DNA from 3 places in the Rhodoferax sp. GW821-FHT02C08 genome. Region 1 is predicted to be linked to each of the others. Evidence: predicted binding sites of a transcription regulator. Region 1 holds the regulator's gene; each other region holds the start of a gene.
What was found. Region 1 encodes FNR, which switches genes on or off when oxygen is low (the NO sensors DNR and NnrR bind a similar motif). Its sites were predicted from a motif close to TTGATNNNNATCAA; they were not measured.

Region 1 (10,007 bases):
GAAATCTTCATGTGGATAGAGCGCCATATCGAGGGCGACCGCGCCGCCCGCATGCGGCTGGACGGTGCGCCTATGTCGGGCCACAAGCTGGCCCGCAAGTCGGCCAAGCACGCCGCCTGGCTGCTGCTGTCCCTCTGGACCGGTTTTACCTTCGTCTCGTATTTCACGCCCACCTATGCGCTGCTGCAGGAGTCTTTGAGCGGCAGCTTTGGCTCGTGGGAAGTGTTCTGGGGCCTGTTCTACAGCTTTGCCACCTATGGCAACGCCGGCTTCATGCGCGAGCAGGTCTGCAAATACATGTGCCCGTATGCGCGCTTCCAGAGCGCCATGTTCGACAAGGACACGCTGATCGTCAGCTACGACACCACCCGTGGCGAGCCCCGGGGCTCGCGTTCGCGCAAGGCGGACCCCGCGGCCTTGGGCCTGGGCTCTTGCGTGGACTGCACGCTGTGCGTGCAGGTCTGCCCCACAGGTATCGATATCCGCGAGGGCTTGCAGTACGAATGCATAGGCTGCGCCGCCTGCGTGGATGTGTGCGACGGCGTGATGGACAAGATGGGCTATGCCCCAGGCCTGATCCGCTTTGCCACCCAGAACGGCATGGCCCAGGGCTGGTCGGGCCGGCAGATACTGCGGCGTGTGCTGCGGCCTCGGGTACTGGTCTACGGCACGGTGCTGCTGGTGTTGACGCTGGCGCTGCTAGGCAGCCTGTTGACGCGTACCCCGCTGAAGGTGGACGTGGTGCGTGACCGCGCGGCGCTATCGCGCATTGTGTCCGGTGGCCAGCTTGAAAACGTGTACCGCCTGCAGGTCATGAACGCCAGTGAAGTGCCGCAGCGCTACCACCTTACAGCCCATGGGCTGGACGGGCTTGTGCTGGCCTCGGACGAATGGGTGGACCTGGAGCCGGTAGCCTCGCGCTGGGTGGCGGTGCGCCTGCATATCCCTTATGGTTCTGTCGAACCGGGCTCTTACCCGGTATTCTTCGACATCCAGACCGCGGATGGAAGCACCAAGGTATCGGAAAAGTCCACGTTCTTTGTTCCCCGCTGACGATAACTCCAGGAGACTGCCATGCCCTCTCATGTATCTGCTACACCGGTGCCGCTGCCATGGTGGCGCTACGGCTATGTCTGGCTGGTGATTTCTGGCCCGCTGGCCGTGGTGGTGGCGGCCTTGGTCTCGGGCTGGATCGCCATCCGCCAGCAGGACCCGGTGCTGGCCCAGGACTACTACCGCCAGGGGCTGGAGATCAATAAGACCCTGGCCGCCCAGGGCCCGCTGGCACCGGCCGAGCAGGGGCGCAACCATGCTGCGTCGCCGCCCGGCTCGGTGCGTACCAAGTAGCCGGAGGGCACTATGCAAAGCTTTAGGGTGGTAGGTGTGGTCTGGCCCGCGTTCCTGGGCGCATGCATGCTGGAGATGCTGGTGTTTGCGGTGGTCGATCCCTACAGCCTGCAATGGCTGGGGCAGCCGCTGCCTTTGTCACGCCAGGGCGTGTACAGCCTGGCGTTCTTTGCGTTCTGGGCGGTGGCTGTGCTGGTGGGTTGCCTGACGCTGCTGGTGGGCCAGCCGGTGGCGGTGCCTAGAGACAGGGCTGAAGATTGACGATACGCTTGAGCGCTTCGGTGTCCAGGATGCGGATGTGGCGCTGCTTGACCTCGACCACGCCGTCTTCCACAAATTTGGAGAAGGTGCGGCTCACGGTTTCCAGCTTCAGGCCCAGGTAGCTGCCGATTTCCTCGCGCGTCATGCGCAGGATGAGTTCGGACTGTGAAAACCCGCGCGCATGCAGGCGCTGCACCAGGTTTAGCAAAAAGGCCGCCAGGCGTTCCTCGGCGCGCATGCTGCCCAGTAGCAGCATCACGCCGTGCTCGCGCACGATCTCACGGCTCATGATCTTGTGCACATGGCGCTGCAAGGAGTTGACTTCGCGCGAGAGCTCTTCAATGCGGTGGAAGGGCATTTCGCACACTTCGGCATCTTCCAGGGCCACCGCATCGCAGGTGTGGTGGTCGTTGACGATGCCGTCCAGGCCGATGATTTCGCCAGCCATTTGAAAGCCGGTAACCTGGTCGCGGCCATCTTCGGTGGTGACGGTGGTCTTGAAGAAGCCTGTACGGATGGCGTACAGCGCCTTGAAGGTTTCGCCGTTATGGAACAGCGCCGTGCCTCGCAGTACTTTTCGGCGTACTGCTACCAGGTCGTCAATGCGCTCTAGCTCTTCTTTGTTCAGGCCCAAGGGCATGCACAGCTCACGCAGGTTGCAGTTGGAGCAAGCGACTTTGATTGAGGTGGGGACCATGCGCAGAGTATGAACTTGATGGAGATCAATGGAGCTATTTGATGTATCTCATTGTCTCTGGTGCCATCTGCTGCGGTTTTGATCCACGTCAATGAAACAAGCGTGGCTTCGCGGCACATTCCAGTCATGCAACCTGACTGCCCGCCATGACCCGTGTTTTGCCCGAATTGTTACGCCGTTTTGATGTGCCTGGGCCGCGGTACACGTCCTATCCCACCGCCGACAGGTTTGTCGAGGCCTTTACCTGTGAGGACTATAGCCGGGCCCTGCAGCAACGCAACCAGGGGGCGGCAGCACTGAGCCTGCCCCTGTCGCTATACGTGCACATACCGTTTTGCGAGTCGCTTTGCTACTACTGCGCTTGCAACAAGATCATCACCAAGCGGCATGAGCGCGGAGCCGCCTATCTGCGCTATCTGGAGCGCGAAACCGCTCTGCACACCGCCCAGCTGGGCGAGCGGCGCAATGTCAGCCAACTGCACTTGGGCGGCGGCAGCCCTACTTTTTTGAGTGACGACGAGCTGGCCCAGCTGATGGCCATGTTGCGGCGCCATTTCGTGTTGGCCCCCGGCGGCGAATACTCTATTGAGGTGGACCCCCGCACCGTGGACGCCAAACGCCTGCAGGCCTTGGCCACCTTGGGCTTCAACCGGCTCAGCTTTGGGGTACAGGACTTTGATGCCGACGTGCAAAAAGCGGTGCACCGCATCCAGCCCGCGCAGCAAGTGTTCGAGCTGGTGGAGGTGGCCCGCACGCTGGGCTTTGAGTCCATCAATGTGGACCTGATCTACGGCTTGCCGCGGCAGACACCGGCATCTTTTGCACGCACGCTGGAGCAGGTGGTAGAGCTGCGGCCCGACCGCATTGCCCTGTACGCCTATGCCCATCTGCCCGAGCGCTTCAAGCCCCAACGCCGCATTCTGGGCGCTGAGCTGCCGGCGGCGGCCGACAAGCTGTCCATGCTGTCGCAGGCCTTCGACACCTTTTTGGAAGCCGGCTATGTGTACATCGGCATGGACCACTTCGCCTTGCCCAACGACGCGCTGGCCATCGCCCAGCGCCAGGGCCGGCTGCACCGCAACTTCCAGGGCTACAGCACCCAGCCCGACTGCGACCTGGTCGGCCTGGGCGTGTCGGCCATAGGCCGCATAGGCGCCACCTACAGCCAGAACGCCAAGACCCTGGAGGAGTACTGCGACCGTATCGACCAGGGCCAGCTACCGGTGGTGCGTGGCCTGGCGCTGAACCGCGACGACCTGGTGCGCCGCGCCATCATCATGGGCCTGATGTGCCAGGGCGAGGTGCAGTTCGAATCCATCGAGCTGGCATTTCTGGTGGATTTCAAAAAGACCTTCGCCGCCGAGCTGGCGGCTCTGCAGCCCTTGGTGGAGGCCGGCTTGGTGCAGCTGGAAGACAGCGGTATCCGCGTCACGGCCACTGGCTGGTTCCTGGTGCGCGCGGTGGCCATGGTGTTTGACCGCTACCTGCAGGCCGACCGCAACCGCGCCCGCTTCTCAAGAATCATTTGAACATGCAAACGGGCCTGGCCTGGACCGCACTGCTGATGGGCCTGGCCGGCGGTCCGCACTGCGCCGCCATGTGCGGCGCAGCCTGTGGCAGCCTGGGCCGTCTGGCCGGCGCGCAGCGGCCCTGGCTGGGCATGCTGCAGCTGCAGGCCGGGCGCCTGGTGGGCTACAGCCTGGCCGGTGCGCTGGCGGCCTGGGCGGCCGACAACCTGGCCTGGCTGGCTCGCCAGTCAACCGCGCTGCAGCCGCTGTGGACCCTGTTCCATGTGGCCGTGCTGGTCTGGGGCGGGACTTTGCTGGTTTTGGCACGCCAGCCGGTATGGGTAGACGGCATGGGCCGCAAGCTGTGGGCGCGCCTGCGGGCGAGCTCCGGCGGGTATGGCTGGGCCTTTGGCGTGGGCGCGGCCTGGGCCTTCATGCCTTGCGGCCTGCTGTATTCGGCCCTGTTGGTGGCGGCCTTGAGCGGCGGCCCGCTGGATGGCGCGCTATGCATGGCCTTGTTTGCCGCAGGCAGCGCCATCACTCTTATGGCCGGCCCCTGGCTGTGGCTGCGCCTGCAGGCCTGGCGCAGCCCAAAGCGCAAGGAATGGGGCATGCGCGCGGCAGGGGGCGCCCTGGTGGCCGTGGCCTTGTGGGCCGTGGTGCACGACATGGACCCGCGTGTGGCCGACTTTTGCCGCAGCCTGTGGTGAAATCCGGCGGATGAAAGCCAAATCCCATTTCTGGGCCGACCTGACCACGCGCGACTTCGCGCAGCTGGACCCGGCCCGCACCGTCGCCGTTTTGCCCGTGGCGGCCACCGAGCAGCATGGCCCGCACCTGCCCCTGAGTGTGGACACCACGCTGGTCGATGGCGTGGTGGCGGCTGCGCTGCCGCACCTGCCGGCCGATGCGTCGGTGCTATTTCTGCCAACCCAGCAGGTTGGCTTCAGCCCCGAGCACCAGCGCTTCCCCGGTACGCTGACTCTGTCGTCCGAAACCGTCATCCGTATCTGGACCGAGCTTGGCGCCTGCGTGGCGCGCAGCGGCGTGAAGAAGCTGCTGATCTTCAACTCGCACGGTGGCCAGGTCAGTCTGATGGATATCGTGGCGCGCACCCTGCGTACCGAGCATGGTTTGCTGGTCTACAGCGCCAGCTGGTTCAACCTGCCGCTGGGCGCGGCGAACAGCCCGTTCAGCGCCGAGGAGCAGCGCTTTGGCGTGCATGCCGGCGACGTGGAAACCTCGATGATGCTGGCCCTGCGCCCGCAGTTTGTGGACATGGCACAGGCGCGCGATTTCAAGTCCAGCTCGCAAGACCGGGCTGCCAAGTACCCCATCCTTGGCAACGGCAAAAGCGCCAAGCTGGGCTGGCAGATGCAGGACTACAACGCCACCGGTGCAGCCGGCAACGCCGCCGCCGCCACGGCAGACAAAGGCCAGGCGCTGGTGGATGCGTCGGGCCAGCAGCTGGCACTGCTGCTGCAGGAGATTGCCGAGCTGCCGCTGTCTACTCTGGTGGATGAGCCTGATCTGGGTTGATGCATAAAAACAGGCGCTAGCGCAGCTATATCCTGCGCTGGCAGCTATGTTTTAAATAGCAATCTGTTTTTGACCGGCTACACCAGCCCCCAGGCCAGCACCAGGGCTGTGCCCCACATCATCAGCGCCACCAGCCCGTCCAGCGCACGCCACAGGGCTGGGGCGCGCAGGCGCTGGCCCAGCAGCATCAAACCCAGGCCCAGGCTGGCAAACCAGAGGGTGGATGCCGTGATCGCGCCCAGGCCAAACCAGGCATTGCCCGGCCGACCCCAGGCCAGCGAGGCGGTGCCGATCAGCACGGCTGTATCCATCCAGGCATGCGGGTTCAGCCAGGCGAAAGCCAGGGCCGCAGTTACTGCTTGGCGACGCGTCATCGGCGCCTGTGAGGGCAGGCCCACGGCCCCCGGATGGGTGCCACTGCGAAAGCGTGCAAACGCCTGCCAGCCGTAGTACAGCAGGAAGACGATGCCCGAGCCCACCAGTGCGCCCTGCAGCTTGTCCGACATGCCGCCCAGCTGGGCCAGGCCCAGCACGCTCAGACCGATCAGCCCGATGTCCGACACGATGCATACCGCCACCGTCAACCACACATGCTGGCCGGTCAGCCCCATGCGCAGCACATGCGCGTTCTGCGGCCCCAGCGCCACGATCAGCGACAGGCACAGAACCAGTCCGGCGGTGAAGGCGGGTGTGAACAGCAAAGAGGGCAGGGTGGACATGGCGGACTTTGAACGGGGCTGTGGAACGGCTTGCAGTGTCTGGCATCTGTGCTGCTAATTAAACAAAGCTAAATTCAAATTGCATTAGATAAAAAATAATTGAGTAAAAGTTCTATTCGCCCAGGCGCGCCAGCACAAAGTCAATAAAGCTGCGCAGCTTGGCCGTGGGCTGGCGTTCCGCACGGCGCACGATGTGCATGGCCCGCTGGGGCAATTGCCAGTCAGGCAACAGGCGGATGAGCTGGCCGGCCGCTATGGCCGGGTTCAGCAGGTAGTCCGCCTGCACGGCAACGCCCATTCCACTCACCGCCGCCGCCAGCAAAGCCTGGCCGTTGTTGCTGACGAATGTGCCTTTCACCGGCACGGCCACCGTCTCACCGCCACGGCTGAAGCGCCATTGCGGCTTGCTTCCCCAGGCCGCAAATGCCAGGCAGTCGTGCTGCGCCAGATCCGCAGCATGGACGGGTACGCCCCGGCGCTCCAGGTAGGCCGGGCTGGCCGCGGCCCAGACCTCGGTGGGGCGTAGGGCGCGCGCGACCAGTTCGTTGTCTGCGATGGTGCCGGAGCGCAACGCGACATCAATGCCTTCTTCCGCCATATCCACCACGCGGTCATTCAGCACCAGGTTGATGTGCACGGCAGGGAAGGCCGCGGCGTAGGCACTGAGCAGTGGCGTCAGGCAGTACAGGCCGTAGGCTACGGGCGCGGAAATATGCAGTGTGCCTTGCGGTGCCTCGCGCAGGCTTTCTGCCACCCGGTCGGCGGCCTCCACGCTGGCGAGCGCTTCGCGGCAACGCTCCAGGTAGCTGTTGCCGATGTCGGTCAAAGCCTGCTTGCGGGTGGTGCGCTCTATCAGGCGGGCGCCCAACTGCTCTTCCAGTGCGCGCACATGTTTGCCGACCATGACGGCAGACAGGTCCAGCATCTGCCCCGCCGCGGCAAAGCTCTCTGCCGTTGCCGCCACCACGAAGACCTGCATGCTGCGCAATTTGTCGCTCATATTCGGAAGTATTGGTTACGGGTGTCGCAATGATCACCCCATTTACTGCAATGGTAGTGCCTTAAACAATGCCTATACGCCCAGGCCGGTGGCTTTGCATGCCGCCGTGCAGATGGGTGGTACTACGCATCCAAGGACTATCTGATGACTACCTACGCGATTGGCTCCCTCGTGATCCACAACACCGATTGGCAAAAGGAATACGGTGCAAAAATGCCCGCCTTGGTGGCCAAGCACGGCGGCATCCTGCGCGCCCGGGGCCCCGTACAACTGCTGGAGGGCGAGGCGCATCTGCCGGGAACCACCGTGATGATCGAGTTTCCCAGCGCGGCCCAGGCCCATGCCTGGTACGACGACCCGGCCCACGCTCCGCTGAAGCAGCTGCGCCTGAGTGGCGCCAAGTTTGACCTGGTGTTGTTGGACGGTATTTGAAGGTGCAGGTTTAAATTTGGCTCGGCATAAACTCCATCACGTAAAAAATACTTGATGGAAGTCGCCGCATGCTCGACGCGAAACAACTCGAAGCCCTGGCCGCCGTGCTGGAACACGGTGGCTTTGGGCCAGCGGCCACCGCGCTGAACCTCACGCTGGCGGCGGTGTCGCTGCGCATCAAGGGGCTGGAGACGGCGCTGGGCCAGCGCCTGCTGGTGCGCGGCAAGACCGTGCGCGCCACGCCCGCCGGCCAGGCCCTGCTGGCCCATGTGAAGCAGCTGCGCCTGATGGAGGCGGATCTGGTGGGTGCCTTGCCCCGCGCCAAAGGCAGCACGCCAGCTTGGCAAACCTTGGGCGTGGCTATCAACGCAGATTCTCTGGCCAGCTGGTTCCTGCCGGGCGTGGCCACCTGCGTGGCGCGCTATCGCCTGCTGCTGGATCTGCAGGTCTATGACCAGGACCACACCCATGAGGCCCTGAAAAACGGCGAAGTGGTCGGCTGTGTCAGCACCCTGGCCCAGCCCATGCGCGGCTGTGTGGCCGAGCCGCTGGGCGTCATGCGCTACCGCTGTGTCGGCGCGCCTGCGTTGGTGTCGCAGTGCCGCACCAAGTCGGGGGCCGTATCGGTGCACCGCATGCTGGCTACGCCGGCCATCATCTTCAACCGCACGGACGGCCTGCAAGATGCATTCTTGCAGCAGCACTTCGCCTTGTCCGCGCCGCAATACCCCCGGCACTTCGTGCCCGCCGTCGATGCGTATGAAACCGCGCTGGAGCACGGCATGGGCTGGGGCATGGTGCCCGACCAGTTTTTGGCCCGCCGCGAGGGCCGCTTGCCGCTGGAAGAAGTACTACCCGGCAGCGCCGTGGAGGTGGCACTGTACTGGCACCACTGGGAGCGCGAGCCCCTGTCCGCGCAGCGCTTGACGCAGGGGGTGCGGGAGGCGGCGGGTGGGTTGGGGGGGTGAGGGGGGGGTGTTCACGCTCGGCAGACTGCTAATCGGTCCGCTGCAGCAAAGGGTTAGCGCTACCGGCAGCGGGTTTTGCACAATTTCGCCCAGCGCGCCAAGGCCATGGGCCTCGTGCCCGCAGAGAACCCGGCTTGAACACAGCAGCAAAATCAATCAGTTGGGTGGTGTTTCTTGAGAGAACGTGCATTGATCGCCGCAAACAAACCTGCGGTTGCCCCGATCACAGTCTGGGTGGCATGGCCATAGTAGAGCCAATACATCAGGCAACCACCGAAGGCGGCTGCAATTAGCGGATGGCTAGCACGAACAAGGATCAAACCAAATAGCACTGGAACGCCAAGAGTCAAGAGCCAAGCGGCGCCCAGCAACAAACCCAGAAGCGCTGCAACACCAAGGCCGATATAAATTCCGAAGGCGTGATCGAAAGTTAGAGGTCCCTGAAGTGGGGCACGAACGAGCACGTCAACCACAGCTCCAACCGGGGGGACCCACAGCGCACTGAAACTACCGCGAAACGCGCGTATTAGCGCCTCCCATGCTTTCGTGCGGACATTCGACAGGAGTGCCACGGTTACGTTCTAACGTCGACGCCAAGCAGAGCCGCAGCCTTCCGCCTTAGGCGACCAGTTAAACCGCATGCGCTGGTTACAGCTTTTCATTTCTCCCGCCTTTGAATCTACGACCGGCAGCCATACCAACAGCAAACAAAAACATTGCGGGTATCGCCGCACACAATGCGATGCCAAAAAACCATCCGTAACTCGAATTTCCTGTCTTGCTTGCAAAGAAAAGTCCACCAAGCAGCACGCAAATAACAAAGAGACCAACCCAGCCTGAGTTCGACTTCTTCCCTGCTGGTCGCGGGCTTTTAAGTGTTCCACACAAAAACCCAAAAACCAATACGAAGATGATGACGGCGCTGGTACCCATGAGGTTCAACGCTTGAGGCCAAGCGCAGCCGCAGGCTGTCGCCCTCGCGCCGAACTGTTAGCCATTCGTATCTGTATCTTGCTTGAGAAGTTCAACAGCACGATATACCACCATAGAGAAGACGCGATCATCGAGCTTGAGAATCGATCGAATTAGCTTGGGATGCTGCTTTACTTCTGGCACCAACAGGCGCGCAAATCCGTCTTTATATTCCGATTTCCAGAGGCCCTCAGCGTGCCAATCGAACACATGCGCAGCCTCATTCAATATCGCGCTGAGCCGAACGTTCACTTGCTCGTCAGGCGTCAGCGGATACACCGGCGATCCGAAGTTCGTTATGTTGGGCGCAACGATGCTCATGATGCCTAGCGAATAGCGTTTATCTGCCGCGATGCGCTGCAAGAGACGATGGCGATGTTCATACGCGGCGGATAAACCTTGTTAGGCTGAACCAACGCCCGCAATGGCCGTTGATAGTTGGTGACGGGATAGGGGATTACTCAAATTCCTTCTGCCTATGGCGCAAATTATGGCGTGATTCGAGTGCCGTTCAGGTGGCTATTTCTGTTACGCCTGCACCCAAGCGACCGCCCCAGTGGATGG
Region 2 (10,007 bases), on a different contig from region 1:
CATGGTGTCCAGCGTGCCGTCCCAGGCCTCTTTGGGCGTGCGGCCCAGCGGCGCATCCACCAGCGTGGCGCCCAGCGCCGCGATTTCCGCCGCCAGCGCCACGGTGGACACCGGGTCGGAGGTCGAGCAATCCACCACCACCGCACCAGGCTGCAGGCCGCCCGCCAGGCCGTTCGGCCCGCGCAGCAACGCCTCCACATCGCGTGAGCCGGTCACGCACAAGAAAATGACCGTTGCCTGGGCGGCCAAGGCTTGTGGGGACGCCGCCACCTGGGCGCCGCGCTGCTGCAAGTCTTCCAGCGCAGCCGACGGGCGGCGGGCGTAGACGGTGAGCGCATAGCCCTTGTCCACAATGTTCTTGGCCATGCCGTGGCCCATCAGGCCCAGGCCTATGAAGCCGATGTGCTCTCGCGTCTGTTCCATGGATGTCTGCCTTTGCTTTGATCTGAGCAGGGTTTGTACCCCATCCAAACGCAGTCGGGTACTTGCCCAGGCCCGTTACACCAGTGTCACAATGTAAACAGGGTCGGAAATGTTGCCGTTTCCAGCAGACGAATAACAAGGGATCGCCCAGATCTCCAACGATGGCAAGCGTGACAGAACTGCATATGTTTAGGGACGCTCTGCACCACTCCCCGCGGTCTGTGGCAGCACGGCCTTGGGCGGTCTGCTGCCTCGCATTTCTGGCCAATAGCTACGGCTATCGGCTGCAAAATGCGCCTTGCATCCCATCCAGATCTGCGCCACCACATCCTCGTCAGAGTTATGCAGAGCATCGCTAACGTGCTGGCACGCTTTCGCCAGTTCATGGCGCCGTACGAGGCGGAAGAACCCCTGGCCGCCAGTTTCCGCGCCAAGCAACTCCAGGCCGTGCTGGGCCTGACCCCGTTGGCCATGCTGGTCAACCTGTTCAACGCTGCCGTCGTCATGTCCCGCATGCCCACCCATGCCCAATGGCTGTGGCTCTGGTTCTTGGCCTTGCTGGTATTTGCCGGCCAGGGCCTGAGGGCCTGGTACCGCACACGCAACCGTCCGCCCCGGCCCCGGGCTTCGCTGAAAGCCATGCGGCGCGCACTGCGCCACGCTGCCGGACTGGGTGCGTTATGGGGCCTATTGCCCGCGCTGCTGCTGCCCGGCGCGGCGCCACAAGACCAGCACATGCTGACCATCATTTCCTGTGGAATGATCTGCGCGGGCGGCTTTGCCCTGGTGACCGTACCGGCAGCGGCAATGTCTTATGTGGGCATTCTGACTCTGGGCTCCGCCATCGGCCTGCTGCGCATCGCGCTGCCGGGTGCGCATGTGCTGCTCTACCTGCTGCTGGTATACAGCCTGGTGGTGGTCGCCTCGGTGCGCGTCATGGCCCGCTCCTACGGCTCGCGCCTGGTGGCCGAAGCGGACGCCGCCCACAAAGAGCAGATCGTGGGCCTGCTGCTGCGCGACTTCGAAGAAAACTCCAGCGACTTTCTGTGGGAGCTGTCACCCAGCGGGCAACTGGGCCGCACCTCCAGTCGGCTGTCCAAAGCCCTGCAATTCGACCCGCTGCAAGACGCTGACCAAAGCCTGGTTACGCTGATTGCACGCACCCAGGCCGCCTACCCCCAGGCGCCCGACGACACCGCGCAGTACCTGGACAAACTGCAGGAGGCGCTGGCCACACCCCAGCCCTTCCGCGACCTGGTTGTACCTGTAATACTCAACGGCAAGCAGCGCTGGTGGGCGCTGACCGCCAAGCCTGTATTCCTGCTAGGCCAAGCAGGCCAGGCCGACCATAACCAGCACGGCTGGCGCGGCGTGGGTGCCGACATCACCGACCGCAAGCACGCTGAAGACGAAATGCATCGCCTGGCGCATTTCGACGCACTCACCGGCCTGGCCAACCGCCGCCATTTCCAGCACCGGCTGCAGCAGTTGTGCACCCAGAACGGTGGCACCCCGGGCAGCGCAGCACTGCTGTGCATCGACATGGACAACTTCAAGCGCGTGAACGACGCCCACGGCCATGCCAACGGTGACCTGCTGCTGAAGACCGTGGCCCAACGCATGGTCGGCGCCATCCGGGCCCGTGACATGGTCGCCCGCCTGGGCGGAGATGAATTCGCCATACTGCTCGACGGCATCGCCCAGCCCGACGAAGTGCGCCTGTTCACCGAGCGCCTGATGCAGACCATAGAGCAGCCCTGCAACCTGTCCGGCATACGCTGCACGCCGCACACCAGTATCGGCATCGCCCTGCTGCCGCAGGACGGCCGGCACGCCGACGAAGTACTCCACCACGCCGATCTGGCGCTGTACGAGGCCAAGGCCCGTGGCCGGCGGCAGGCCCATTTTTTCTCACCGGCCATGGACGAAAAATCCCGCCGCCGCATCGCCCTGGAAGACGATCTACGCCACGCCTTGCAACAGGGCGAGTTGCATCTGGTCTACCAGCCCCAGATCTCGCTCGCCGGCCAGCACATGACGGGCGTGGAAGCCCTGCTGCGCTGGTCCAGCATGCGCTTTGGCAGCGTCTCGCCGGCAGAATTCATCTCCATCGCCGAAGAAGCTGGGCTGATCAGCGACATCGGTCTGTGGGTGCTGGAAACCGCCTGCCAGGCGGCCCGCCAGTTGCCCGACGCACTGCTGATGGCGGTCAACCTGTCGGCCAGCCAGTTTGACGACGCGCTGCTGGTGGACAAGATACTGGCCGTGCTGGAAAAAACCGGCCTGGACCCGCAGCGGCTGGAACTGGAGATCACCGAGTCCGTCTTTCTGGCCGACACCGACGACGTGCTGGCCGCACTACACCGCCTGCGCAGCGCCGGCATCCGCATTGCGCTGGACGATTTCGGCACCGGCTACTCGTCACTGGCCTATTTACGCAGCTTCCCGTTCAACAAGCTGAAGATCGACCGCTCCTTCGTCATGCACATTGGCGACAACGCGGAGTCGGATGCCATCGTGCGCTCCGTCATCGACCTGGCCAGCGGCCTGCACATGGTCACCACGGCCGAGGGCATAGAAACCGCCGAACAATGCCAGCGCCTGACACAGCTGGCCTGCACCACCGGCCAGGGCTACTACTTTGCCCGCCCACTGAGTCTGGCCGCCGTACTGGAGCGGCTGGCGCAACCTATGCAGTGAGCCAACGGCCAAAAAAAACGCGGCAGCTGTGTCCCGCCCCGCTGCACTAGGTCCGTTACAAAATCAGTACAACAAAAAAAGGGCTGCAGCGCATAATTCTTCAGCGCCAGTAGCTATTTTTATCATAGCAACTGAAGCAATATCGGCGCGCACGCTGACGTACGTGCCGACCGCCGACAGGGCATCTACCGTAGCCCCACAGGCAGGGATTCTCCTGCGGGCTCCGTACCAGGACAGGCTATGAAGATAATTGGCATTTCCGCCTCGCGCCGCCGCTTTTTGCGCGGCGCTGTCAAAACCGCACCGGCGCTGGCGACGCTGGGCAGCACACTCGGCCTGGCCAGTTCAACCCCTGTCGGCAGCAGCCCTGCCAGCTACAGCCCGGGCTATTTCACCCCACAGGAATGGCAGCTGCTGTCAGCCCTGGTAGAGCGCCTGATCCCGGCCGATGCCACTGGCCCCAGCGCCACCGAGGCCGGTGTGCCCGAGTTCATCGACCGGCAGATGGACCAGCCCTACGGCCATGGTGCGCTGTGGTTCATGCAGGCGCCGTTCGTGCCCACCGCCGCCGATGAATTCGGCTACCAGCTGGCGCAAAGCCCGCGCGAGCTATACCGCCAGGCCCTGGCCGCATTGGCACAGGCCATACAGCAGCAACACAGCAAACCTTTCACCGATCTGACCCCGGCCGAGCAGGACGCGGTGCTGACCGGGCTGGAAGCCGGCACGCTGGCCATAGGCACAGTGCCGCCCAAGACCTTCTTCGCGCAGCTGCTGACGAATACCCGCGAAGGCTACTTCTGCGACCCCAAGCATGGCGGCAACAAGAACATGGCAGCCTGGAAGATGGTCGGCTTTCCGGGTGCGCGCGGCGACTACATCGACTGGGTAGACCAGTACGCCACCAGGTACCCGCTGCCGCCGGTGTCCAGCTCTTAAAGGATCACGATGAGCGACAGCGTTAAAAAACCCGCGGTCGATGTCGTCATCGTCGGCTTTGGCTGGACCGGCGCCATCATGGCGAAAGAACTCACCGAGGCCGGCCTGAAAGTTGTGGCCCTGGAGCGCGGCCCCTACCGCGACACCTACCCCGACGGCATCTACCCCACAACGCTGGACGAGCTGACTTTCGTGCAGCGCGGCAAGCTGTTCCAGAACATGGCGAAGAGCTCGTTCACCTTCCGCCACGGCGTGGCCGATCTGGCCGTGCCCTACCGGCAGATCGGCGCCTTCAAACCCGGCGAAGGCGTGGGCGGCGCCGGCCTGCACTGGTCGGGCCAGCACTGGCGTGTGACACCCGAAGAGCTGCAGCTGAAAACCCATTACACCCAGCGCTACGGCAAGAACTTCATCCCCGACGGCATGACCATCCAGGACTTCGGCGTGAGCTACGCCGAGCTGGAGCCGCACTTCGACTTTGTTGAAAAAGTCTTTGGCACCTCCGGCCGCGCCTACAAGGTCAAGGGCCAGGTGGTCGGAGAAGGCAATGTATTCGAGGCCGACCGATCCGACCACTACCCGCTGCCACCGCAAAAAGTGCCCTACACCGCCAGCCTGTTCATGCAGGCGGCGAAGGAGGTCGGCCTGCACCCCTTTGTCGAACCCTCGTCCAACGCCTCCGGCCCCTACACCAACCCCTATGGCTGCCAGATGGGGCCATGCAATTTCTGCGGCTTCTGCTCGGGCTTTGCCTGCTACAACTACTCCAAGGCCTCGCCGAACGTGAACATCATGCCGGCGCTGCGGCTGGCCGCCAACTTCGAGCTGCGTGCCGACGCGAATGTGCTGCGCATCAACCTCGACGCCAGCGGCAAGCGCGCTACCGGCGTCACCTATGTGGACGCCACCGGCAAGAGCTTCGAGCAACCCGCCGAGCTGGTAATCGCCAGCACCTTTGCCTATAACAACGCGCGGCTGTTTTTGCTGTCTGGTATTGGCAAGCCCTATGACCCTGTGAGTGGTGAAGGCGTGGTGGGCCGCAACATCGCCTACCAGATGATGTCCACGGTGCAGATGTTCTTCCCACCCGGCACCAACACCAACCCCTTCATCGGCGCCGGCGGCACCGGCGTGGCGGTGGACGACTACAACGCCGACAACTTCGACCACGGCCCGCTGGGCTTTGTGGGCGGCGCGCCGGCCTGGTGCAACCCGGCCGGCGTGAAACCCATAGGTGGCATACCGGTACCCACTGGCACGCCAAACTGGGGTGCGGGCTGGAAGCGCGCTGTGAAAGACAACTACCTGAACACCGTGTCCTTCGACGTGCACGGCGCCAACATGGTCTACCGCGATTGCTATGTCGATCTGGACCCGACCTACACCGACCACTACGGCCAGGCGCTGATGCGCTTCACCTTCGACTGGAAAGACAACGACATCAAGATGAGCCGCTACGTCACCGGCGAGATGCTGAAAGTGGCCAAGGCCATGAACCCGCATTCCATCAAGGTCAGCCAGAAGAACTTTGGCGACCACCTGGACCTGCGCGCCTACCAGACCACCCACTGGGCCGGTGGTGTGGCCATGGGCGAAGACCGCAGCACCAGCGTGCTGAACCGCTATCTGCAGAGCTGGGACGTGCCGAATGTGTTTGCCGTCGGCTCTGGCGTGTTCCCCATCGGCATCGGCTACAACCCGACCGGCCTGGCCACCGCACTGACCTACTGGGCCGCCAAGGCGATACGTGAACAGTACCTGAAAGACCCTCGCCCCCTGGTAGATGCATGATGGCCCGCCCCACCCAGCGCCCCGCCCTGCTACTTGCTGCCGCACTGGCTTTGGCACTCTGCGCCGGCTCAGCGCAGGCCGCGGCCCCTGTCGATGCCCAACTGCTAGCCAAGGGCGCCTACCTGGCCCGCGCCGGTGACTGCATCGCCTGCCACAGCGCCACACCGGACAAGCCATTTGCCGGCGGCCTGCCCATGTCTACGCCGGTGGGTGCCGTCTACTCCACCAATATCACGCCGGACAAAACCGCGGGCATCGGCGACTGGAGCTATGAAGACTTCGCCAAGCTGATGCGCACTGGCGTCACCAAGGCCGGTTACACCGTCTACCCGGCCATGCCCTACCCGTCTTTCTCGCGCCTGGGCGAAGACGATCTGCAGGCGCTGTACGCCTATTTCATGCATGGCGTGCAGCCCGACCCCACGCCGAATAAAAAGGCCGACATTCCCTGGCCTCTATCGATGCGCTTCCCACTGGCACTGTGGCGCATGGTGTTTGCGCCACAGCCGGCCCCCATGAGCGTGCCGCAGAGTCCTCAGCCGAACCTGCTGCGCGGCGCCTATCTGGTGCAGGGCCTGGGCCACTGTGGCGCCTGCCACACGGCGCGCGGCGTGGCCTTTCAGGAAAAGGCTCTGAGTGATACCGGCAACAGCATCTACCTGGCCGGCGGCGGCGCGGTTGACGGCTGGGTCCCACCGTCCCTGCGCAACAGCCACGGCGGCGGCCTTGCAAGCTGGAGCGGGCGTGACATCGTGGATTTTTTGAAAACCGGACGCAACCAGCGCAGCGCCTCGTTTGGTGGCATGAATGACGTGGTGGCGCATTCCACCCAGCACCTGACCGACGCCGACCTGACCAGCATCGCGCTCTACCTGAAGTCCTTGCCCACCAGCGCACCCGCGCCAGCAGCGTATGTGGCCGACCCGCGCGTGGCGCAGGAGCTGCACAACGGCGTGGTGAACAGCCGCGGCGCACAAATCTACCTGGACCGCTGCGCCGGCTGCCACCGATCCGATGGCCAGGGTGCTGCCAAAACCTTCCCGGCGCTGGCCGGCAATGCGCTGCTACAGACCGCAGACGCATCAAGCAGCATCAAGATCGTGCTGTCCGGCAGTGCCATGCCCGCCACGCAGACCGCGCCCTCGGCCTTCACCATGGCGCCGTACGCCGGGCTGCTCAGCGACGCCGACATCGCCGACGTCGTCAGCTTCATCCAGACCAGTTGGGGCAACCAGGGTGGTGTGGCCACAGCGCGCCAGGTGGCTGCCCTGCGCAAGACATCGCCGCCCGTGCAAGCCGCGACCGTGTCCACGTTTGCGCCGGGCCGGCCGGACACCTTGGCGCCGCGCCCAGCAGCCAGCAGCGCTGTGCCTTAAACATTCAAAGGGAATCGGGCTCTAGCGCAGGTAGAACCTGCGCTAGCAGCTACTCTTTCAATAGCATGCGTTAACCGCACCAATGCTTACCAGCGCTGGTGCACCAGCGGTTTGGCAAAGCGCTCATACACACCCGCGATGGCCTGCATGGTGCCGTCGGTCAGCGGCGGCAAGTCGGCGGCGGCCACGTTGTCGGCCACCTGGGTAGCGCGCTTGCCACCGGGAATGGAGCAGGTCACCGCCGGGTGCATCTGTATCCAGCGCAGCGCCATCTGCGGCATGCTCTGGCCCGCGGGCACCAGGGGTCGCAGCGCGTCCACGGCTTGCAGGCCTACGTTGTAATCCAGCCCAGAGAAGGTTTCACCTTTGTCGAAGGCCGCGCCCTCGCGGTTGAACTGGCGGTGGTCGTCCGCGGCGAAAGTGCTGTCCTTGGTCAGCTTGCCACTCAGCAGGCCGCTGGACAGCGGCAGCCGCGCGAGAATGCCCACGCCGCGCTTTTGCGTTTGTTCAAACAGCAGCTCGGCCGGGCGCTGGCGGAAGATGTTGTAGATGATCTGCACCGACTGCACGCCGGGGAATTCAATCGCCTTCAGCGCCTCCTCCACCTTCTCCACACTCACGCCGTAGTGGCGCAACTTGCCTGCCTTCACCAGGTCGTCCAGCACGCCAAACACTTCGGGCATATAGAACACCTCGGTTGGCGGGCAGTGCAGTTGCAGCAGGTCCAGCGCCTCGGTGTTCAGATTCACCAGGCTGCGCTCGACAAAGGCGGTCAGGTTTTCGCGGTTGTAGCCAGCCGCCACATGCGGGCTCAGGCGGCGCCCCGCCTTGGTGGCAATGTAGAAGGGTTCGCTACGCTCGCGCTTGAGCTGGGCCAGCAGCCGTTCGCTGCGGCCATCGCCGTATACGTCGGCGCTGTCGAAGAAGTTCACGCCCATATCCAGCGCTTTGTGCAGCGCTCCCATGGACTCTGCGTCATCCACATCGCCCCAGGTGCCGCCAATGGCCCATGCGCCGAAGCTGACGGTCGAAATATTCCAGCCGGTGCGGCCGAGAGGACGGTATTGCAAGATGGGTCTCCTTGTTGGTTCGGGCGGCAAGTATCGCACCTTGGGCCATTTAGTGCGACGCTTCAACAATAGACCCTAAAGCCTGGTTAACGCTGGCAAACACTGCGCAGACAGCTACGTTTTAGATAGCAAACAGCCAAAGCCGCCAGGCGCCTCCGCACACGACTGCAGCCTGTGGCTCTTTCGCCATGCCTTGATCTGCATCAGTGTGGCCCCAGGTGCATAGGAGGACCATCAGGTCCAAGGAGTCCCACCATGCAACACCTCACCCCGGAACAACGGGCCACCCTGAACCGCGTATTGCAAGAACGCCGCCTTGCGCTGGAGGGTGAATTGGCCGACCACCGGCAAGATCTGGCCGCATTGGCCCCAACGCTGGCAGAGCGCCCACAAAACAGCAGCGCCTACCCGGCCAACGCAAACGACCGCGAGGTCGAAGCCGCTTTGTCCGATATGGACTCGGCTGAACTGGCTGCCGTGCAGCGTGCCCAGCAGCGCCTGCAGGACGACAGCTTTGGCATCTGCGTGGACTGCGCACAACCCATCCCATTTGCACGTTTGATGATTGAGCCCGAAGCCCTGCGCTGCGTGGCCTGTGCCTCCATTTTTGAAAGGAAACTCTGACATGCCACTATTCCACGCCGTAGTCTGGACCGACCACCAATCCGCCCAGGTCATCCAGTTCGATGCCGAGCAGGTGCTACCGCAAAAGCTCCACTCCCACAGCTACGACACTGCCCAGCACGGCAGCGCCGTACGCTCGCAGCACGAGTTCTTTGGCCATGTATGCGATGTGCTGGACGGCATCAGCCAGGTGCTGGTCACCGGCTCACATACCTCCATCGCCGACTTTCGCCACTATGCCGACAAACACAAGCCCGCGACCGCGCAGCACATCATCGGCTATGAGATAGTGGACCACCCCACGGACAAGCAGCTGGTTGCCCTGGCCCGCAAGGCGTTTGACAAACACAACCTGATGGACGGTGTGCCTACTGCAGGGTGAAGCGGGGTGAACTGCCACGCCCCCTCCGGGGTTGAGAGCGGCTAGGTCATACCGACCCGCTTCCGACATGGGCAGCGCCAACGTAATCTACGGCGGTGCAGCCATGCCCAACGGGCCCCCATGGGCAAGCCTTAGCAACTTGACGAATATTGGCTAATTCACCAGCGGCTGGAATTCAACCCGGCAAACACTCAACTCCATCAAAGTGTGCTGTTGCTGGTGGGAACAAGTTTGATCAGCGCTCCGCGCAGCTCTCTGAGCCTGGGCGGCTTGCTCAGCACACAGTCCACGTTCGCGGGTCCAACGCCGTCAGAAACCAATCGCTGCCCCCAACCCGTCAGCAATATCACGGGCGTTGACGGCGACAAATATTTGATGGCAGTAGCGACCTTATGCCCATCTACATAAGGCATTCCAAGGTCCGTAATCACAATCGCGAATGACTCGCCCTGCTCCTGTGCACTATGGAACGTATTAATGCCGGCTTGACCACCATCAGCAGAAACCACCGTATGCCCATCAAACGCCAAAATATCGCGCAGCGATCTCAGCACCAAAGGGTCGTCGTCCACGATCAGTATCCGCAAATGTGACGGCGCACTCTTTTCGTCGGCATGAGATGCAGTTTCTGCAACATCTGAAGGAACAAGAAAGCCCAAACGCACCGTTGTCCCGACGGCCAATTTCGACTCCAATTCGACG
Region 3 (10,007 bases), on a different contig from region 1:
CGGCACGGCCCTTGGTTTCGCGCGACACGCGCACGATGCCATCGGTCTTAGGCAGCGGCTTCTGGCCACAGATGCAGTCGGCCACCGGCTTGCGGCAGGTTGGGCACATGCGGCCGGTTTCGGTGGAATACACCAGGCCGCCGCTGGAGAGTTTGCTTTTCATACCCATTACTATCAAAAAAATAGCACCTAGCGCTGGTATTACCTACGCTAGGTGCCGATTTGGCTACAAACGCCGAGAGGGCTTAGCCCTTGGTGTAATTGGCGATGCCTTCGAGGATTTCCTTCTTGGCCGCGTCAATGCCTTCCCAGCCCAGCACCTTGACCCACTTGCCCTTTTCCAGGTCCTTGTAGTGCTCAAAGAAGTGGCTGATGGCGTTCAGGCGCATCTTGTTCACGTCATCCACACTCTTCCAGTGGGTGTACATGGGCAGAATCTTGTCGGTGGGCACGGCCAGCACCTTGCCGTCCACGCCGGCTTCGTCTTCCATCAGCAAAATGCCCAGGGGGCGGCAGGGCACGACCACGCCGGGGTACAGCGGGTAAGGCGTAATCACCAGCACATCCACCGGGTCGCCGTCGCCGCTCAGGGTCTGGGGCACGTAGCCGTAGTTGGTGGGGTAGTGCATGGCCGTGGTCATGAAGCGGTCCACGAACAACGCGCCAGACTCCTTGTCCACTTCGTACTTGATCGGGTCCGCATTCATCGGGATTTCGATCACGACGTTGAAGGCATCGGGGGCATTCTTGCCAGGGGTCACTTTATTCAGGGACATGGTGGTGTTGCAGTTAGGAGTTGAGAAATTGGATTCTGGTTAACCCGTGATTTTGCCTCACAGCGGTGACGCCAGCCTGACGGCAAAGCCAAAAGTAAAAAGGCGACACAGCCACCAGGTGCTGTGTCGCCCGCTTCGCAGCGCTCTAGCCGCTATCAGCTGGGTGTGCAGTACTGCGGCGTGGTGCTTGCCGGAATCGTGGGCAAATCGGTGGTGTAGGTGCCCACGGGACGTACGGTGACCACGCAGCTGGCGCTGACGTCGAACTCGAACAGATTCCAGTAGTCCGTGTTCGACGACTCGCCCGTGGCGGGCGGCGTAATCAGCTGCAGAGTGCGTCCTGGAATATTCACCTCTACCCGCGCGCCCGATGTAGCGATAGGGCCGTCAGAGTATCCAGAGTAGTTGCGTACGCTGTACTTGTAGGTACCCACCATCAGCTTGGTGATGGTCACCACCTCGGGGCCGTAGCTGGAGGTGTCGTCCACGTCCAGGTTGGCGAAAGGCGCTGTGGCAAGTGCCCCCTTGGCCGAGTAATACACATGGTCACCCGCCGGCGTTATCAGGTGCGAATCCAGGTCGCTGGGCAAGGCGCCCCAGGTCAGCTTCATGGTGATGCCAGCACCGCTCTGGCCCAGGCTCAGGCAATCCGTCAAGGTGATGTCGGTCGCACTGGCCGTATTGCGCACGGTGTTGGTCAAATATCCGCCGAACACGCCCACGATAGTGGCCTCGCTGTTGCTACGGATCGGCAGGCTGAAGTTACCGCTGGCATCGGTGTAGACCGAGCTGGTGCCGGAGTAGTCGATACCGTCGCTGGTGACCAACGCATTCGCCACCACGGCACCCGCCGCATTCTTCATGCAGCCATGGACGATGATGGTGTTGTAGGTCTGGTCGGCATTCCAGGTGGTGAAATGGCTGACCGTGCCTTCATAGTAGGCCGATGCGCCGGTGCCAACCAGAGTCGCCGTGCCTTCCTGCACCCACAAGCCGGTGCTGGTGTTGAAGTAAAACAGCGGGATGGTCGAAGGCACGGATGCATTGCGCGAAGCCAGGGGGATGCGGATGGTAGCGGTCTGGCCGCTGCGCAGATTCAGCGCGGCACCCGTGCTGTCGGTCAGCACCACATTGAGCGCGCCAAAGCTTTCAATCGGCACATTGCCGCTGCCCGTGGAGGTCAGGAAGTCGCCGGGCATCAGGGTCGTATCCACAGCCGGGTTGATGGGCGTGATGCTGACCGTGATATTGCCCGTGGGAAGACTGCCATCGGCACGCTGCACGCTATTTGCGGGCAAGGTGACCTGCGCGGTGCTGCTGGGCACCGTGACCGTGCCACCAGCCGTAACCGGAACCGTGCCGCTGGCACCGACCTTGACCAAACGGGCCTGCACATCGGTACGAGCATCGGCCACCACATTGGCAATGCGCACGCCTTCGGCGTAATCGCTGGAGGCAAAGACTACCGTCACGCGGCTGCTCGCCGTAAGACCGGTGAGGCTGAAAGTACCGTCGGCCGCCGTGGTGGTGGACAGGCTTCCAACCCGCACCGTCACGCCCCCTACGCCCAGTCCGGTCGCATCGTCCAGCACTTTGCCTGCGACGCCGGTTGTCGAAACCGGAGTGCTGGGTGTGGAACCAGAACCACCGTCGCCACCACAGGCCACCAGGAAGACCGAAGCCACCAGGCCTATGGCCAAGCCACGCCAATAAGTTTTTGAGAACCGCATAGAACACCCTTCATACATGGGAAATGACAGAACCTGTGGGCCGCAAGGCATGGATGCCTGGCTCCGCAAGTACGCGCCAGCCCTCGGTCGAATGCGTCCAAGGGCCATGGTTGTGCACCCCCACGTCCACCGCGCAAAGATGTGTCGCAGTGCTGAATTTGGGTGCGCTGCGAATTTAGAGTGCCAGCCCTCGGTTTACATACCGGACACAAAGAGTTACCGCAGTGCAGCAACTGTTTTTCCTTTATATTGGTGACGTTGGCCAATCGTCTCCGCCTCTTTGGATGCCGGATGCGCGAGGAAGCAACGCAGCGGGGGTACCACGCTAGCGTTGTGCTTCCATCACGCGACAACGACAAAAAAGGAGACATTCCTATGGCAGGTAACACAGCGCTGACACTGGCGCTCATATGTGGATTCATTGCGGTGGCCTACGGCTTCTGGGCCCGCAGCTGGATTCTTTCCCAAGACGCCGGCAACCCGCGCATGCAAGAAATTGCCGCCGCCATCCAGACCGGCGCCGCCGCCTATCTGGCCCGGCAGTACCGCACCATCGCTATCGTCGGGGTGGTGCTGGCCATCCTCATCGGCATCTTTCTCGACCCCATCTCGGCCATCGGTTTCGTGGTGGGTGCTGCCCTGTCCGGCGCCTGCGGCTTCATCGGCATGAATGTGTCGGTACGCGCCAATGTGCGCACCGCGCAGGCGGCCACCAAGGGCATTGGCCCGGCACTCACCGTGGCGTTCCGCGGCGGCGCCATCACCGGCATGCTGGTGGTGGGCCTGGGCCTGCTGGGCGTGACGGGTTTTTACTGGTTTCTGGTGCCGGACGGCATGCCCACCGCAGCGCGGCTGAACCCGCTGATCGGCTTTGCCTTTGGCTCGTCGCTGATCTCCATCTTCGCCCGGCTGGGCGGCGGCATCTTCACCAAGGGTGCCGACGTAGGCGCGGATCTGGTGGGCAAGGTCGAAGCCGGCATCCCGGAAGACGATCCGCGCAACCCGGCCGTGATTGCAGACAACGTGGGTGACAACGTGGGCGACTGCGCCGGCATGGCCGCCGACCTGTTCGAGACCTATGCGGTCACGCTGATTGCAACGATGGTGCTGGGCGCCCTGCTGGCCACCGCTGGCGGCGCCAGCACCGTGGTGTATCCGCTGGCGCTGGGTGCGGTGTCCATCGTGGCATCCATCATCGGCTGCTTCTTCGTCGTCGCCTCACCCGGCATGAAGAACGTGATGCCGGCGCTGTACAAGGGCCTGGCGGTGGCCGGCGTGCTGTCGCTGATTGCCTTCTACTTCGTCACCACCGCGCTGGTGGCCGACAACGCCTTGGGCGGCACCGGAGCAGCCATGAAGCTGTATGGCGCCTGCGCCGTCGGCCTGGTGCTGACCGCCGCGCTGGTGTGGATCACCGAGTACTACACCGGCACGCAGTACGCGCCGGTGCAGCACATCGCCCAGGCATCAACCACCGGCCATGGCACCAACATCATTGCCGGCCTGGGCGTGTCCATGCGCTCCACCGCCTGGCCGGTGATTTTTGTCTGCATCGCCATCTGGACGGCCTTCCATCTGGCCGGCCTGTACGGCATTGCGATCGCCGCTACATCCATGCTGAGCATGGCCGGCATCGTGGTGGCCCTCGATGCCTACGGCCCGATCACCGACAACGCCGGCGGCATTGCCGAAATGGCTGAGATGCCGAAAAGCGTGCGCGACGTGACCGACCCGCTGGACGCAGTGGGCAACACCACCAAGGCCGTCACCAAGGGCTATGCCATCGGCTCGGCCGGGCTGGCGGCGCTGGTGCTGTTTGCCGACTACACCCACAAGCTCGAAGCCTATGGGCACGTTATCAGCTTCGACCTGAGCAACCCGATGGTCATCATCGGCCTGTTCATCGGCGGACTGATCCCCTACCTGTTCGGGGCGATGGCGATGGAGGCCGTGGGCCGCGCCGCCGGCAGCGTGGTGGTCGAAGTGCGCCGCCAGTTCCGCGAGATCAAGGGCATCATGGAAGGCACGGCCAAACCCGAATACGGCAAGGCGGTGGACATGCTGACCACCGCGGCGATCAAGGAAATGATGATCCCGAGTCTGCTGCCGGTGGTGGTGCCGATTCTGGTCGGCCTGCTGCTGGGCCCAGCGGCGCTGGGCGGCCTGCTGATGGGCACCATCGTCACCGGCTTGTTCGTGGCTATCAGCATGTGCACCGGTGGCGGCGCCTGGGACAACGCCAAGAAATACATCGAAGACGGCCACCACGGCGGCAAGGGCTCGGAAACCCACAAGGCCGCCGTCACCGGCGACACCGTGGGCGACCCCTACAAGGACACGGCCGGCCCGGCGGTGAACCCGCTGATCAAGATCATCAACATCGTGGCCCTGCTGATCGTGCCGCTGGTGATGCAGATCCACGGCGGCAAATAGGGCGCCACCATGTAAAAAGCCGCAGCGCCCTCCATGGGCACTGCGGCTTTTTTGCGTCTAACGAGAAGCTCAGGGCAGCGCGACAACTTCCACGCGGCGGGCTTCGGCTTTGCTGCCGGAGCCGATCAGCGCTTCAGGCTTGACCAGTTCGATCTTGTCCTGGGCCACACCCAGACCTACCAACAGCTCACGCACGGCAAAGGCGCGCAACTTGGCCAGCTCTTCGTTCTTGGCCTGGTCGCCGGTGGCGTCATGGAAGCCGCTGATGCGCAGGCTCTTGCCCTCGCCCGCCAGCTTGACCACCTCGGCCAGCGCCACATCGGCGCCCTGGGCCACGTCGGCCTTGGCGGTGGCAAAGTAGAACTTGACCACACCGTTCTCGACCTTCACGCTGGCGCCATCCACGTCCAGCACCTCTTGCACTGCGGGCGCGGACTGGGGCTTGGCGCTGTGGGTCTTGTAGATGCCCATGCCAATCGCAAAGGCCACGGCAGCAGCCACAACGGCAAACAGAATTACGAATGCAGCGCTCTGGCTATCGTCTTTGTCAGAAGAAAACATGGTGAAAGCTCTCCAAAAAATGTGGCGCGATTGTAGAGGGCTGGCGTGACGCAAGCCGGCTCTTCTAGCTTGGTGGCGCCTGCCGGATGAAACCCTCTGTGCCTGGTGGAGCGCCATGCTGGGCCTGTATCAATTGCCGTAGCTCGCGCACTTCGCTGTGCAGCGCGGCGATTTCCCGCAGCAGATCGCGCTCAATCTGGCGCTCCTCGGTCTCCACGAACATGGCGGCCACCGAAGCGGTCACCAGGGACAAAATCGCCAGCCCCAGCAGTACCACGATCACCGCGAAAAACCGGGACGCATGGGTGCTCGGCACCATGTCGCCGTAGCCCACCGTGGCGGCGGTGGTGAAGGCCAGCCACAGGCCGTCGCCAAAGGTATGCACGCGCGGCTCCAGCAGCCAAAAGCCCGCTCCGCCCAGGCCCATGATGAGCAAGCCCAAGGCCAGCGAATACCACAACCCGCGTCGGGTGATGAAGAAATGGCGCGCTCGTACACGTCGCATAGCGCTACATTGGAAGCGCTGCACCGGACAGGCGGCTTGATCCAGATCAAGAACTGAAATGTCCACAAACCCGTATGAGAAATATGCCCCTTGCGCTCGTTCCACCTACGCTATAAGCTACCAAATTTATAGCATCACCACTATTACTGCAGATCCCAGCAGACAGCCCGGGCAGCGCTGCTGACATCTGGCAGCCCAGCCAGGCACTGGCACAATCGGAAACTCCATGAACACGACCTTTGTACCCCTTGCCAGGACCCGGCTTGCGCTCCGCGCTGGCAGGCCGCCCATGGCAAGGACGCGCTTGGTGCCGCCCTCGGCCGCTGAGCCCCACTTTGCCCAGCCGATTTAAATGCCACGCCGTGTCATTCCCCTGCGAGACCAGCGCCAGCTCGCGCCGCGCAGCCTCGCCCCCACATCCGGGCCGCTGGTCGACCAACTGGGGCGCCCGCTGCACGACCTGCGCATCAGCGTGACCGACCGCTGCAACTTCCGATGCAGCTACTGCATGCCCAAGGAAGTGTTTGACAAGGACTACCCCTATCTGCCGCACAGCGCGCTGCTGAGCTTCGAGGAAATCACCCGCCTGGCGCAAATCTTCGTGGCCCAGGGCGTGCGCAAGATCCGGCTGACCGGCGGCGAACCCCTGCTGCGCAAGAACATCGAGGTGCTGGTCGCCCAACTGGCCGCCTTGCGCACGCCCGATGGCCAGCCGCTGGACCTGACCCTGACCACCAATGGCGCCCTGCTGGCACGCAAGGCCCAGGCTTTGAAAGATGCCGGGCTGCAACGCCTGACCGTCAGCCTGGACGGCCTGGACGACACGGTGTTCCGCCGCATGAACGATGTGGACTTTCCGGTGCGCACCGTGCTGGACGGGCTGGAAGCCGCGCACAAAGCCGGCCTGGGAGCAGGCGGCGGGTTGAAGATCAATATGGTGGTGCAGCGCGGCACCAACGAGCATGAAATCCTGCCCATGGCCCGCCACTTCAAGGGCAGCGGTATGGTGCTGCGCTTTATCGAATACATGGACGTGGGCGCCACCAACGGTTGGCGCATGGACCAGGTCGTGCCCTCGGCCGAAGTCATACAAACGCTGCAAACCGAGTGGCCGCTGCGGGCGCTAGCGCCCAGTGCGCCCGGCGAAACCGCGCAGCGCTGGGCCTACGCCGATGGCAGCGGTGAGGTGGGCGTCATCAGCAGCGTGACCCAGGCCTTCTGCCGGGACTGCAACCGCGCCCGCCTGTCCACCGACGGCCGCGTCTACCTATGCCTGTTCGCCAGCCAGGGCCATGACCTGCGCGACCTGCTGCGCAGTGGCGCCGACGATACCCAGCTCGGCAACGCCCTGCGCGGCATCTGGCAAGGCCGCAGCGACCGCTATTCCGAGCTGCGCTCGGGCCTGGCAGCCGACACCGGCCCGGCGGCGCGGCGGGTGGAAATGAGTTACATCGGTGGCTGAGCTGGCGTTGCAAGACGTCACCGGACTGGTGCTCGCCGGCGGCCAGGGTGCGCGCATGGGCGGCCTGGACAAGGGCCTGCAGGCCTTCAAAGGCAAGACGCTGGCCCAACACGCGCTGACCCGACTACGGCCGCAGGTGGGCAGCCTGATGCTCAGCGCCAACCGCCATCTGGCCGACTATGCGACCTTTGGTGTTCCGGTGTGGACCGATGCCGAGTCCGAGTTGGAAGACGACTATGCTGGCCCGCTGGCCGGCATGCTGGCCGGCCTGGCCCACTGCCCCACCGCCTACCTGGCCTGCGTGCCTTGCGATGCCCCGCTCTTCCCCGCCGACCTGGTGGCCCGCCTGGGCGCTGCATTGCTGACGGACCAGGCCGATATGGCCGTGGCTGCATCCAGAGACCCCAGCGGCAGCCTGCGCAGCCAGCCGGTGTTCTGCCTGATGCGCAGCGACATGCACGCCAGCCTGGCGCAGTATCTGCAGCAAGGCGGTCGCAAAGTGGCCGTCTGGCTGGCCCAGCACCGTACGGCCACAGTGGCATTCGACGACGCCCAGGCTTTCTCCAACGCGAACACCTTGGCCGAGCTACGCGGCCTGGAACGATGAAGACTACCGACGCCATTGCGGCCACCATCCCCGGCTACAACCCACTGAACCTGCCGGTGCCGGCGGCCCAGGCCTTTTTGTCGGCCCTGGCCACACCGGTGACTGAGACAGAAACCGTGGACATCCTGCAGGCGCTGGGCCGGGTACTGGCGGCGGACGTGGTGTCCCCCGTCAGCGTGCCGCCGCACGACAACTCGGCCATGGACGGCTATGCCTTCGACGGCGCACAGCTGCAGGGCGGCCAGACCCTGTCACTACAGGTAGTCGGCCAGGTGCTCGCAGGCCATACCTGGTCCACCCCCATCGCCGCAGGCCAGTGCCTGAAGATCATGACCGGTGCGCCCATGCCGCCGGGGCTGGACAGCGTGGTGCCACATGAACGCGTGCAGCTGCAGGCTGGCTGCATCCATTTCGACCCCAGCCAGCTGCGGCGGGGTGCCAACCGCCGCCTAGCCGGCGAAGACGTGCAGCAAGGCCAGGCCGCCATGCGCCAGGGCGACCGCCTGGCCCCTGCGGCCCTGGGCCTGCTGGCCAGCCTGGGCCTGGCTCAGGTCAGGGTGTACCGCCGGCTGCGGGTGGCTTACTTCTCCACCGGCGATGAAATCCTCAGCCCGGGCGAGGCGCCCCGGGCCGGCGCCGTATTCGACAGCAACCGCTACACCCTGTTTGGCCTGCTGACCCGGCTGGGCGTAGAGATACTGGACCTGGGCGTGGTGCGCGACGACCCGGCCCAGCTGCAAACCACCTTGGCCCGGGCAGCCCGGCAGGCCGATGCGATTCTCACCAGCGGCGGCGTCAGCACCGGCGATGCCGACCACACACGCAACATGATGGCCGCACTGGGCGATGTGGTGTTCTGGCAGCTGGCGATGCGCCCGGGCCGTCCCATGGCAGTCGGCCGTATCCGCGCAGGTGCCTTGCAAGAATTACAAGAAAAAAACGGCTCCAGCGCAGATAACACCTGCGCTGGCAGCTATGAAAAACGCAGCAAACTCGACGCTCTGCTATTGGGCCTGCCTGGCAACCCAGTCGCAGTGGCGGTGGCTTTTACGGTACTGGTACGCCCGGTGCTGCTGCAAATGATGGGCTGCAACCCCGCGCACGCTGCCCCACAGCCGCTATTGCGGGTCCGCAGCATGCAGGCCATACGCAAACGGCCAGGCCGCAGCGAATTCCCACGCGGCACGCTTTGCCGCACCGAAGATGGCCAGTGCGGTGTGCGCCTGGTGGGCAACCAGGGCTCGGGCATCCTCAGCTCTGTGGTGCAGGCCGACGTGCTGGTGGTCCTGCCCGAGGCGCAGGGCGATGTGGCCGAGGGCGATGCCGTAGACGTGATGCTGCTAGAGGGCTAGGAACCTGTTCTAAGCTCCTGGCCGGTTCTTCAGCCAGTCCAGCATCTGCGGCAATGGCATGGGCCGGGCGAACCAGTAGCCCTGCATCCAGTGACAGCCCAGGGCTATCAGCGCATCGCGCTGCTGCTCGGTTTCTATGCCTTCGGCAATAACCCCCACGCCCAGCTCGCCGGCCAGGGCCATGATGACCTTGGCGATATGCGCATCGCCACGCCCCAGCAAGGTGACAAAGGAGCGGTCCAGCTTGAGAGTGGAGAACGGCAGGCTTTGCAGGCGGTGCAGCGACGAGTAGCCGGTGCCAAAGTCGTCCAGATGCAAGTGAAACCCCGCTTCGGCCAGCAGCTGCAGCTGGCGCTCGGCCAATTCTGCGTCCTTGGCCACGGCCGACTCGGTCAGCTCGAAATGCACGCAGGAACGGGGTATGCCCTGCCGGTCCAGCAGCTCGCACATATCTTCCACCAGGGTGGTCACCATGAGCTGCTTGGCCGACAAGTTGATGTTCACCACCGTGTACGGGTTTTGCGCCAGCAGCGCCGGCAAGGCGGCGGCAACCTTGTTGGCAATCGCCATGCCCAGGGCCA

Region 2: AC07VY_RS05585 (TraR/DksA family transcriptional regulator) is a predicted target of FNR. The motif match lies at 8,493-8,506, and genes of this name have one in related genera.
Region 3: AC07VY_RS21150 (potassium channel family protein) is a predicted target of FNR. The motif match lies at 6,042-6,055, and genes of this name have one in related genera.

What each region holds. Positions count from the first base shown of each region.
Region 1 is NZ_JBWKVR010000014.1:37,382-47,388, forward strand. Features, by position in the region: gene ccoG (cytochrome c oxidase accessory protein CcoG) at 1-1,053, shown strand, start outside; gene AC07VY_RS17110 (FixH family protein) at 1,075-1,347, shown strand; gene AC07VY_RS17115 (hypothetical protein) at 1,360-1,608, shown strand; gene fnr (fumarate/nitrate reduction transcriptional regulator Fnr) at 1,586-2,305, opposite strand; gene hemN (oxygen-independent coproporphyrinogen III oxidase) at 2,452-3,834, shown strand; gene AC07VY_RS17130 (sulfite exporter TauE/SafE family protein) at 3,837-4,523, shown strand; gene AC07VY_RS17135 (creatininase family protein) at 4,534-5,352, shown strand; gene AC07VY_RS17140 (LysE/ArgO family amino acid transporter) at 5,430-6,071, opposite strand; gene AC07VY_RS17145 (LysR substrate-binding domain-containing protein) at 6,184-7,071, opposite strand; gene AC07VY_RS17150 (DUF1330 domain-containing protein) at 7,216-7,503, shown strand; gene AC07VY_RS17155 (HTH-type transcriptional regulator ArgP) at 7,572-8,471, shown strand; gene AC07VY_RS17160 (hypothetical protein) at 8,624-8,935, opposite strand; gene AC07VY_RS17165 (hypothetical protein) at 9,120-9,404, opposite strand; gene AC07VY_RS17170 (hypothetical protein) at 9,462-9,806, opposite strand.
Region 2 is NZ_JBWKVR010000003.1:325,665-335,671, reverse strand. Features, by position in the region: gene AC07VY_RS05615 (NAD(P)-dependent oxidoreductase) at 1-471, opposite strand, end outside; gene AC07VY_RS05610 (putative bifunctional diguanylate cyclase/phosphodiesterase) at 715-3,123, shown strand; gene AC07VY_RS05605 (gluconate 2-dehydrogenase subunit 3 family protein) at 3,364-4,062, shown strand; gene AC07VY_RS05600 (GMC family oxidoreductase) at 4,072-5,853, shown strand; gene AC07VY_RS05595 (c-type cytochrome) at 5,853-7,229, shown strand; gene AC07VY_RS05590 (aldo/keto reductase) at 7,316-8,299, opposite strand; gene AC07VY_RS05585 (TraR/DksA family transcriptional regulator) at 8,555-8,923, shown strand; gene AC07VY_RS05580 (hypothetical protein) at 8,925-9,305, shown strand; gene AC07VY_RS05575 (hybrid sensor histidine kinase/response regulator) at 9,506-10,007, opposite strand, start outside.
Region 3 is NZ_JBWKVR010000021.1:60,174-70,180, forward strand. Features, by position in the region: gene AC07VY_RS21125 (translation initiation factor Sui1) at 1-163, opposite strand, end outside; gene ppa (inorganic diphosphatase) at 246-776, opposite strand; gene AC07VY_RS21135 (YfaP family protein) at 932-2,506, opposite strand; gene AC07VY_RS21140 (sodium-translocating pyrophosphatase) at 2,882-4,939, shown strand; gene AC07VY_RS21145 (OmpA family protein) at 5,009-5,500, opposite strand; gene AC07VY_RS21150 (potassium channel family protein) at 5,565-6,005, opposite strand; gene moaA (GTP 3',8-cyclase MoaA) at 6,358-7,467, shown strand; gene mobA (molybdenum cofactor guanylyltransferase MobA) at 7,460-8,074, shown strand; gene moeA (molybdopterin molybdotransferase MoeA) at 8,071-9,426, shown strand; gene AC07VY_RS21170 (putative bifunctional diguanylate cyclase/phosphodiesterase) at 9,436-10,007, opposite strand, start outside.